Regions from separate parts of the Streptomyces sp. NPDC001604 genome, predicted to be linked through region 1. Evidence: predicted binding sites of a transcription regulator. Region 1 holds the regulator's gene; the other holds the start of a gene.
The links. The regulator HrcA, encoded in region 1, represses chaperone genes, less so after heat shock. The targets are predictions, from matches to a motif close to TTNGCACTCNGNNNNNCNGAGTGCNAA.

Region 1 (4,611 bases):
TCGGCTTTGGCGAGAAGTGCGGCAACCTGCTTGGTCGTCGCCGCGTCCGCGACCTCCGGGAAGCGCAGCCGGCGGGACTGCTTGCCGGCCTCGCGGGCGGTGGCCCGCCACTTGGCGAGGGCCTTCAGCCCCCGCTCGCCCTTCCACTGGGTGATGCAACGGGCCGCCGACCACGGCACGATCGCGTCGACGCCGGTCTCGGTCATCGTCTCGACGGCCAGTTCACCGCGGTCGCCCTTGGGCAGGGCCTGGACGACGGTGATACGGGGGCTGGGCTCGGGCTCGACGGGGAACTCGACGGGCTCGACGAACAGCCGGTCCTTGCCCTCCGTCCGCACGACCGCACCGGCGGCACCGCGGCCCAGACCGTCGGTCAGCACCACGTCCTCGCCGGGCTGGAGCCGCCGCACGGACACCGCGTGCCGCCCCTCGGGGCCGTCCAGTTCGACGATCGAGCCGGGCCCGACGCCCGCCAGCGACTCGACGACGAACACCGGCGCGGTCATCGCAGGTCCCCCTTGCCCGACAACGCTGTCCTGGCCACGTCGATCTCGGCGGCGAGGACCTCCACCAGCTGCCCGGCCGGGAGCTCGCGCGCCATGCGGTGCCCCTGCCCCGCCCACAGCGCCATGCCCTGCGCGTCACCGGAGGCGGCGGCCTTCTTGCGCAGGGGCGAGGTGAGGTGGTGGACCTCCGGGTAGGCGGCCGGGGCGTACGGGCCGTGCTCGCGCAGGAACCGGTTGACCAGGCCGCGGGCCGGGCGCCCGGAGAAGGCCCGGGTCAGCTCGGTGCGCACGAACAGCGGGTTGGTGAGCGCCTGCTTGTGGACGGCGTTCGCACCGGACTCCGGGGTGGCCAGGAACGCCGTGCCGAGCTGGGCGGCGCTCGCGCCCGCCGCCAGCACCGCGGCGATCTGCCCGCCGCGCATGATGCCGCCGGCGGCGACGATCGGGATGCTCACGGTCTCTCGGACCTGGGCGACGAGCGGGAGCAGTCCAATGCCGGTGCCGTCCGCCTCCGGGTTGTCCCGGTGGGTGCCCTGGTGGCCGCCGGCCTCCACGCCCTGCACGATCACCGCGTCGGCGCCCGCCAGCTGCACGGCGAGGGCCTCCTCGGGGGTCGTCGCGGTGACCAGTGTGAAAGTGCCGACCCGGCGGAGGGAGTCGAGGACCTCGCGGCTCGGCACTCCGAAGTGGAAGGAGACCACCGGCACGGGGTCGTCCAGCAGCACGGCGACCTTGGAGTCGTAGGCGTCGTCACGGCCGCTGTCCGGATCGCCGAGCTCGGTCTCGTACCAGCCGGCCTCCCCGGCCAGCTGGTGGGCGTAGATCTCCACGGCACCGGGGTCGGCGTACTCGGGCTGCGGCATGAAGAGGTTCACGCCGAAGGGACGGTTCGTGATCCCCCGGAGCTGCTTGATCTCCTGGTACATGCCGTCGGCCGTCTTGTACCCGGCGGCGAGGAACCCGAGCCCGCCGGCCTCGCACACAGCGGCGGCCAGATGCGGCACGGAGACACCGCCCGCCATGGGGGCCTGCACGATCGGATGCGGGAAGAGATCGGTCAGTGCGGAGGACATGACGGCATGTTGTCACGTCCTCCGAACAAGTCCGAATCGGCCCTTCCCCTTGGCACGAGCCTGCACTTTCAGCCCGCCCGCAGCCACCCGTCAGCGCCCGTTGAACGCATCCTTCAACCGCGAGAACAACCCTTGCTGCCCCGGCTGGAACTGCCCCGTCGGCCGCTCCTCACCCCGCAGCTTCGCCAGCTCGCGCAGCAACCGCTCCTGCTCGGGATCCAGCTTCGTCGGCGTCTGCACCTCGACATGGACGATCAGGTCACCCCGCCCGCCACCGCGCAGATGCGTGACGCCACGCCCGTGCAGCGGGATCGACTGGCCGGACTGGGTGCCGGGCCGGATGTCGACCTCCTCCATGCCGTCCAGCGTCTCCAGCGGCACCTTGGTGCCGAGGGACGCGGCCGTCATCGGGATGGTGACCGTGCAGTGCAGGTCGTCGCCGCGCCGCTGGAAGGTCGGGTGCGGCAGCTCGTGGATCTCGACGTACAGGTCACCGGCGGGACCGCCGCCGGGGCCGACCTCGCCCTCGCCCGCGAGCTGGATGCGGGTGCCGTTGTCGACACCGGCCGGGATCTTGACCGTGAGGGTACGGCGGGACCGGACCCGGCCGTCGCCCGCGCACTCCGGGCACGGCGTCGGCACCACGGTGCCGAAGCCCTGGCACTGGGGACACGGCCGCGAGGTCATGACCTGGCCCAGGAAGGACCGCGTCACCTGCGACACCTCACCGCGACCGCGGCACATGTCACACGTCTGGGCGGAGGTGCCCGGCGCCGCGCCCTCACCGTTACAGGTGGAGCAGACGATCGCCGTGTCGACCTGGATGTCCTTCGTCGTGCCGAAGGCCGCCTCGTCGAGCTCGATCTCCAGCCGGATCATCGCGTCCTGGCCCCGGCGCGTACGCGAACGCGGTCCGCGCTGCGACGCCGTACCGAAGAACGCGTCCATGATGTCCGAGAAGTTCCCGAAGCCACCCGCGCCGAAGCCGCCCGCGCCACCGCCGCCCGCCTGGGACAGGGGGTCGCCGCCGAGGTCGTAGACCTGCTTCTTCTGCGGGTCGGAGAGCACCTCGTAAGCGGCGTTGATCTCCTTGAACCGCTCCTGGGTCTTCGGGTCCGGGTTGACGTCCGGGTGCAGCTCGCGCGCGAGCCGCCGGAAGGCCTTCTTGATCTCTTCCTGCGACGCGTCGCGACGCACGCCGAGAACGGCGTAGTAGTCCGTGGCCACTTACGACTCCGCCAGGATCTGTCCGACGTAACGTGCCACTGCGCGTACCGCTCCCATCGTTCCCGGGTAATCCATGCGGGTCGGTCCGACCACGCCCATCTTGGCGACTGCTTCGCCGCCCGAACCGTAGCCGACCGACACCACGGAAGTGGAGTTGAGTCCCTCATAGGCGTTCTCGTGCCCGATGCGCACCGTCATGCCCGAATCCCCCGCCTCGCCAAGCAACTTGAGGAGCACGACCTGCTCCTCCAGCGCCTCCAGGACGGGGCGGATGGTGAGGGGGAAGTCATGCCCGAAACGGGTCAGATTGGCGGTGCCGCCGATCATCAGCCGTTCCTCGTTCTCCTCGACCAGTGTCTCCAGAAGTGTGGAGAGCACTGTCGAGACCGTACCCCGGTCCTCGACGTCGAAGCCTTCGGGCAGGTCTTCCACGAGCCGCGGGACGTCGGTGAAGCGGCGGCCCGCGACCTTGCTGTTGAGCCGCGCCCGCAGATCCGCGAGCGAGGCCTCCCCGAACGGCGCCGGGCAGTCGACCATGCGCTGCTCGACCCGCCCGGTGTCGGTGATCAGCACGAGCATCACGCGCGCAGGGGCGAGCGAGAGCAGCTCCACGTGCCGCACGGTCGAACGGGTCAGGGACGGGTACTGCACGACGGCGACCTGCCGGGTGAGCTGCGCGAGCAGCCGAACCGTCCGCGCCACCACGTCGTCGAGGTCCACGGCGCCGTCGAGGAAGTTCTGGATCGCCCGCTTCTCGGGCCCGGACATCGGCTTGACGCCCGCGAGCTTGTCGACGAACAGGCGGTACCCCTTGTCGGTGGGGATGCGCCCCGCGCTGGTGTGCGGCTGGGCGATGAAACCCTCGTCCTCCAGGGCCGCCATGTCGTTGCGGACCGTCGCCGGGGACACGCCGAGGTTGTGCCGCTCGGTCAGGGCCTTCGACCCGACCGGTTCCTCGGTGCCGACATAGTCCTGGACGATGGCGCGCAGTACCTGCAGCCGTCGTTCACTCAGCATCCAGCGCACACCTCCAGAAGTCGTCCCCCAGGCACTTCGCCTGGCACTCTGTCCGTCCGAGTGCCAGCCGTTACCGGCCAGTGTACGGCGGTGGGGTACACCCGGGGCAAGGTCGGTCCCTGTTGAACAGGGCGTACCGCTAGCGTCGCCGTATGACGATGACTTGGGAAGAGCTGGGGTGGGAGCGGCTCGCGGCGGGAGTCGGGCGGTGCCGTCTTCCGGGCTGGGACTGCACGACGGGACTGGTCGTCGGGGCGGGCACGGCGCTCCTGATCGACGCGGGGTCGAGTCTCGCGGAGGGCGCACGGTTGCGTGCCGAGGCGCAGGAGCTCGCCGGTCACCGTGTGACTCATCTCGCGCTCACGCATCCCCATTTCGACCATGTCCTCGGCGCGGCGGCGTTCGCGGGCGCGGAGGTGTACGGCGCGGTGGGCATGGACGCGGTCTTCGAGGCGCGGCACGCGCGCGAGGAGCTGCGGGCGGACGCGGTGGGCAACGGACTGGACGCACACCTGGCCGAGGAGGCGGTGGACGCCCTGGTCGCGCCCCGGCATCACGTCTCCGGCGAGTGGACCCTCGACCTGGGCGGCGGCCGGCAGGTGCTGCTGGCGAACGTGGGTCCCGGCCACACAGCCCACGATCTCGTGGTCCTGGTCCCCGGCTCCCCGGAGGTCGTCTTCTGCGGCGACCTGGTGGAGGAGTCCGGCGAACCGCAGGCCGGTTCCGACGCCGTACCGTCGCACTGGCCGGCCGCCCTGGACCGGCTCCTCGACCTGGGCGGGGAGGAC
Region 2 (4,611 bases), on a different contig from region 1:
GGCGGAAGTACGGGCCGCAGTAGCCTCCGGCGCTCGGGAGGCGCCGTGGGGCCCCGGTGGGAGAATGGTGCTGGCACTGAGGTTCGCCTCGCGAGGTTAGCGCCGGCCACCTCTGTCGACCTGCTTTTCTGCTGGGGGCCAGGGGGCCCGCGGCGAAGCCGCTGATGTCACCGCCCTCCGAAACAGTGCAGTAACCGGACCTCGGGGACCGGAGGCAAGACCATGACCTTCGTCCAGATCATCGACTGCAAGACCAGCCGGTTCGACGACATCAACCGGCTGATGGACACCTGGGTCGAGCAGACCAGGGGGAAGCGGACGGCGACGCACGCGGTGGTCGGAAAGGACCACTCCGACGCGTCCCACTACATCGAGATCGTCGAGTTCCCCTCGTACGAGGAGGCGATGCGGAACTCCAACCTGCCCGAGACCGACAAGATCTTCCGCGAGATGGTGGCTCTCTGCGACGAGATGCCGACCTTCACCGACCTGGACGTCGTGCGCGACGAGCAGCTGTACGCGGCGAACGTGCGGCGGTTCTTCGAGACCATCGCCGTCAAGGGCGAGCTGCCGCCGCTCGACGATCTCATCGCCGAGAACTACCACGACCACGATCCCGCCAACGAGCAGGACACCATGGGCATGGACGCCCTGCGGCGTGAGATCGGCATGTGGCGCAGCGGGTTCGACTTCACCTTCGACATCGAGGACCAGATTTCGCAGGGTGACCGGGTGAACACCCGGTGGACCTGGCGCGGTACCCAGACCGGTGAGTTCATGGGGCTCCCGGCCACCGGCAAGAACGTCGTCATGACGGGCACGACCACCTTCCGGTGCAATGAGGAAGGGAAGATCGTCGAGGGCTGGTGGCAGTACGACCGGCTCGGGCTGATGGCGCAACTGGGCGCGCTGGAGGGGCTGGAGAGGTAGGAGAACGGCGAAAGGCCCGGCACCCCCAGGGGTGCCGGGCCTTCGTACCGACTACTGAGCTGCGTCAGTGGGCGTGGCCGTGGCCGTGGCCCGCGGCGGCCGGCTCTTCCTCTTCCTTCTTCTCGACGACCAGGGTCTCGGTCGTCAGCAGGAGGGAGGCGATGGAGGCCGCGTTCTCCAGGGCGGAGCGGGTGACCTTGACCGGGTCGATGACACCGGCCTTGACCAGGTCGCCGTACTCACCGGTGGCGGCGTTGAAGCCCTGGCCCTTGTCGAGCTCGGCGACCTTGGAGGTGATGACGTAGCCCTCCAGGCCCGCGTTCTCGGCGATCCAGCGCAGCGGCTCGACGACCGCGCGGCGGACGACGGCGACACCGGTGGCCTCGTCGCCGGTCTTGCCGAGGGAGCCCTCGAGCACCTTGGCGGCGTGCACCAGCGCGGAGCCACCACCGGAGACGATGCCCTCCTCGACCGCGGCGCGGGTCGCGGAGATGGCGTCCTCCAGACGGTGCTTCTTCTCCTTCAGCTCCACCTCGGTGGCGGCGCCGACCTTGATCACGCACACGCCGCCGGCCAGCTTCGCGAGGCGCTCCTGGAGCTTCTCGCGGTCCCAGTCGGAGTCCGTGTTCTCGATCTCGGCCTTGATCTGGGCCACGCGGCCGACGACGTCCTCGGAGTTGCCGGCACCGTCGACGAGGGTGGTGTCGTCCTTGGTGACGGTGACGCGGCGGGCGGAGCCGAGCACGTCAAGGCCGACCTGGTCGAGCTTGAGGCCGACCTCCTCGGAGATGACGGTGGCGCCGGTGAGGACCGCCATGTCCTGCAGCATCGCCTTGCGGCGGTCGCCGAAGCCCGGGGCCTTCACCGCGACGGCGTTGAAGGTGCCGCGGATCTTGTTGACGACCAGCGTGGACAGCGCCTCGCCCTCGACGTCCTCGGCGATGATCAGCAGCGGCTTGGAGGAGTTGGTCTGGATGACCTTCTCCAGCAGCGGCAGCAGGTCGGCGATGGAGGAGATCTTGCCCTGGTTGATGAGGATGTAGGGGTCCTCCAGGACGGCCTCCATGCGCTCCTGGTCCGTCACGAAGTACGGCGACAGGTAGCCCTTGTCGAAGGCCATGCCCTCGGTGAAGTCCAGCTCCAGACCGAAGGTGTTGGACTCCTCGACGGTGATGACACCGTCCTTGCCGACCTTGTCCATCGCCTCGGCGATGAGCTCGCCGACCTGCTGGTCCTGCGCGGAGAGCGCGGCCACGGCGGCGATGTCGGACTTCTCGTCGATCGGGCGGGCGGTGGCGAGGAGGTCCTCGGAGACGGCCGCCACGGCCGCGTCGATGCCCTTCTTCAGCAGCGCCGGGGAGGCACCCGCGGCGACGTTCTTCAGGCCCTCGCGCACCAGCGCCTGGGCGAGCACGGTGGCGGTGGTGGTGCCGTCGCCCGCGATGTCGTTGGTCTTGGTCGCCACCTCCTTCACCAGCTGCGCGCCGAGGTTCTCGTACGGGTCCTCGACCTCGACCTCACGGGCGATGGTGACGCCGTCGTTGGTGATGGTGGGCGCGCCGAACTTCTTGTCGATGACGACGTTGCGGCCCTTGGGGCCGATCGTCACCTTGACCGTGTCGGCCAGCTTGTTGACGCCGCGCTCGAGGGCGCGACGGGCGTCCTCGTCGAACTTCAGGATCTTCGCCATGGGAGCGGTTCAGCCCTCTCGGAAAACGTGGGTGAAACGAACTGCGCCCCGGACGCCCGGCTTCATAAGGTCGCGGGAACCCGGGGCGCAGCTCACAAGCAAAATGCTTCGGTGAAGCAGGTGCGGGATTTCTGGGGTGACCCCCAGACTCCCTTACTTCTCGATGATCGCGAGCACGTCGCGAGCCGAGAGGACGAGGTACTCCTCGCCGTTGTACTTCACCTCGGTGCCGCCGTACTTGCTGTACAGCACGATGTCGCCGGTCTTGACGTCGAGCGGCAGGCGCTCGCCGTTCTCGAAGCGGCCCGGGCCCACGGCGAGGACGACGCCCTCCTGGGGCTTCTCCTTCGCGGTGTCCGGGATGACCAGGCCAGAGGCCGTGGTCTGCTCGGCGTCGAGCGGCTGGACCACGATGCGGTCCTCGAGCGGCTTGATGGCAACCTTGGAGCTGGCGGTCGTCACGATCCGACCTCCCCCTTCGGAGATCTCACGGGGTTAACTGTCTGAGGTGGCGACCAGGTGGATCCGTCGTCGCGGGTGCCGGACCTGCCCGTCGCGTTGTTGGCACTCTCCAGTGGGGAGTGCCAGAGCCGAGACTATGACCGCGATTAGCACTCGGTCAAGCGGAGTGCCAATGCCCGCGGCGCGTCGGCGGGGTTTTCGGTTGACCGGGGGCTCGGTGAACGCCCCGGGGCTGCCGCCCCCAGCCCCCCGCTTCGGCCTGAACGGCCTCGTCCTCAAACGCCGGACGGGCTGAAACACCGCGACCGGCGCTGATGGGAAGTCAGCGGCCCTGGAACCAGACGCAGTCCTCCGGCCGGCGTAGGGCAGGCCGCCCAGGGCGGGGTGGTCGAGGGTGTGCTCGGCGTCGCCCGAGGTGGCTTCGGGGCGGGCGGCAGCGGGGCGGTGAGGCCCCAGTGGCGGTACGGCCGCCGGGGTGTTCCGGCGGCCGTACACGCTGGGCCGCCTTCTCGCCCAGCCGTTCGATGGGGTCGACGGACTGGGCGCACCCGGTGAGGAGCGCGCACGCCAGGACGGCGGCCACCAGTCCCCGGAGGCTCACAGGTAGTCCTCCAGGCGGGCCACCGCGTATCCCTCGGCCGTGACCCTGTTCAGGAAGCGGCGCATGTCGTCGACCATCGTGCCGTCCCATTCGTCACGGCCGCGGAAGTGGGTGAGCACGATGTCTCCGGGGTGCAGGTCCCGGTCGTCCTCGCGGTACTCCCAGTGGTCGACGAAGACCTCCTCGTCCCAGATGGGCGCGTACTTGATGCCACAGGACCTGGCGGCCATCAGGGTGTCCTGGTTGTAGTCGCCGAAGGGCGGGCGGAAGACGGTCGGGGCCTTGCCGAACTGCCTCTTCATGACCTTCTGCATCCCGCAGATCTCGTGCTTCTGCTCCCGGTACGACAGGCCCGGGAGGTAGGGATGGGTGAGGGTGTGGTTGTTGAGCGTCACCCCCTCGGACTGCATCCGGCGGAAGTAGGCGTAGTCGTCCCTCACCGCGAAGTCGCTGAGGAAGGCGGAGTACGGGATCTTCAGGTCGCTCATCATCCGCAGGAACGCCGGGTCCTTCTCGGCGCCGTCGTCGATGGTCAGGAAGACGACCTTCTGCCTGGTCGGGACGGTCGTGAAGACGGGCGGGAGGTTCAGTTCCTCCTGGCCGTCCACCTCGAAGCCCTTGCGTGCCCTGATCCTCGGCTTCTTCGCGGGCGGCGGCGGAGCCGCCAGCGGAACCCTCGCCAGGTCCCAGTGGCGCGCCGCGGCGGCGCGGGCGAGGTACGCGGAGTGCAGCTTCGTGGCGTACGAGTCGAGGGCGCGGGCCGGGGGCGCATGCAGGGGCGGCTCCTGGCCGGGGGCGGGGTGCACCGGGGGGCCGCCGAACTGGGCACAGCCCGAGGCGATGGCCGCGACGGCGAGCACGGCGATCCCACCGCGGACCCATGTCACTCCGTAAGCGCGATTTTTATCGTTTTGTACTACTGCTCGCA

Region 2: groES (co-chaperone GroES) is a predicted target of HrcA. The motif match lies at 3,229-3,255, and genes of this name have one in related genera.

What each region holds. Positions count from the first base shown of each region.
Region 1 is NZ_JBIAUY010000001.1:538,657-543,267, forward strand. Features, by position in the region: gene ACFY1E_RS02545 (16S rRNA (uracil(1498)-N(3))-methyltransferase) at 1-506, opposite strand, end outside; gene ACFY1E_RS02550 (nitronate monooxygenase) at 503-1,579, opposite strand; gene dnaJ (molecular chaperone DnaJ) at 1,670-2,806, opposite strand; gene hrcA (heat-inducible transcriptional repressor HrcA) at 2,807-3,823, opposite strand; gene ACFY1E_RS02565 (MBL fold metallo-hydrolase) at 3,976-4,611, shown strand, end outside.
Region 2 is NZ_JBIAUY010000005.1:500,500-505,110, forward strand. Features, by position in the region: gene ACFY1E_RS18205 (SDR family NAD(P)-dependent oxidoreductase) at 1-23, shown strand, start outside; gene ACFY1E_RS18210 (ester cyclase) at 223-930, shown strand; gene groL (chaperonin GroEL) at 995-2,620, opposite strand; gene groES (co-chaperone GroES) at 2,774-3,082, opposite strand; gene ACFY1E_RS18225 (polysaccharide deacetylase family protein) at 3,680-4,611, opposite strand, start outside.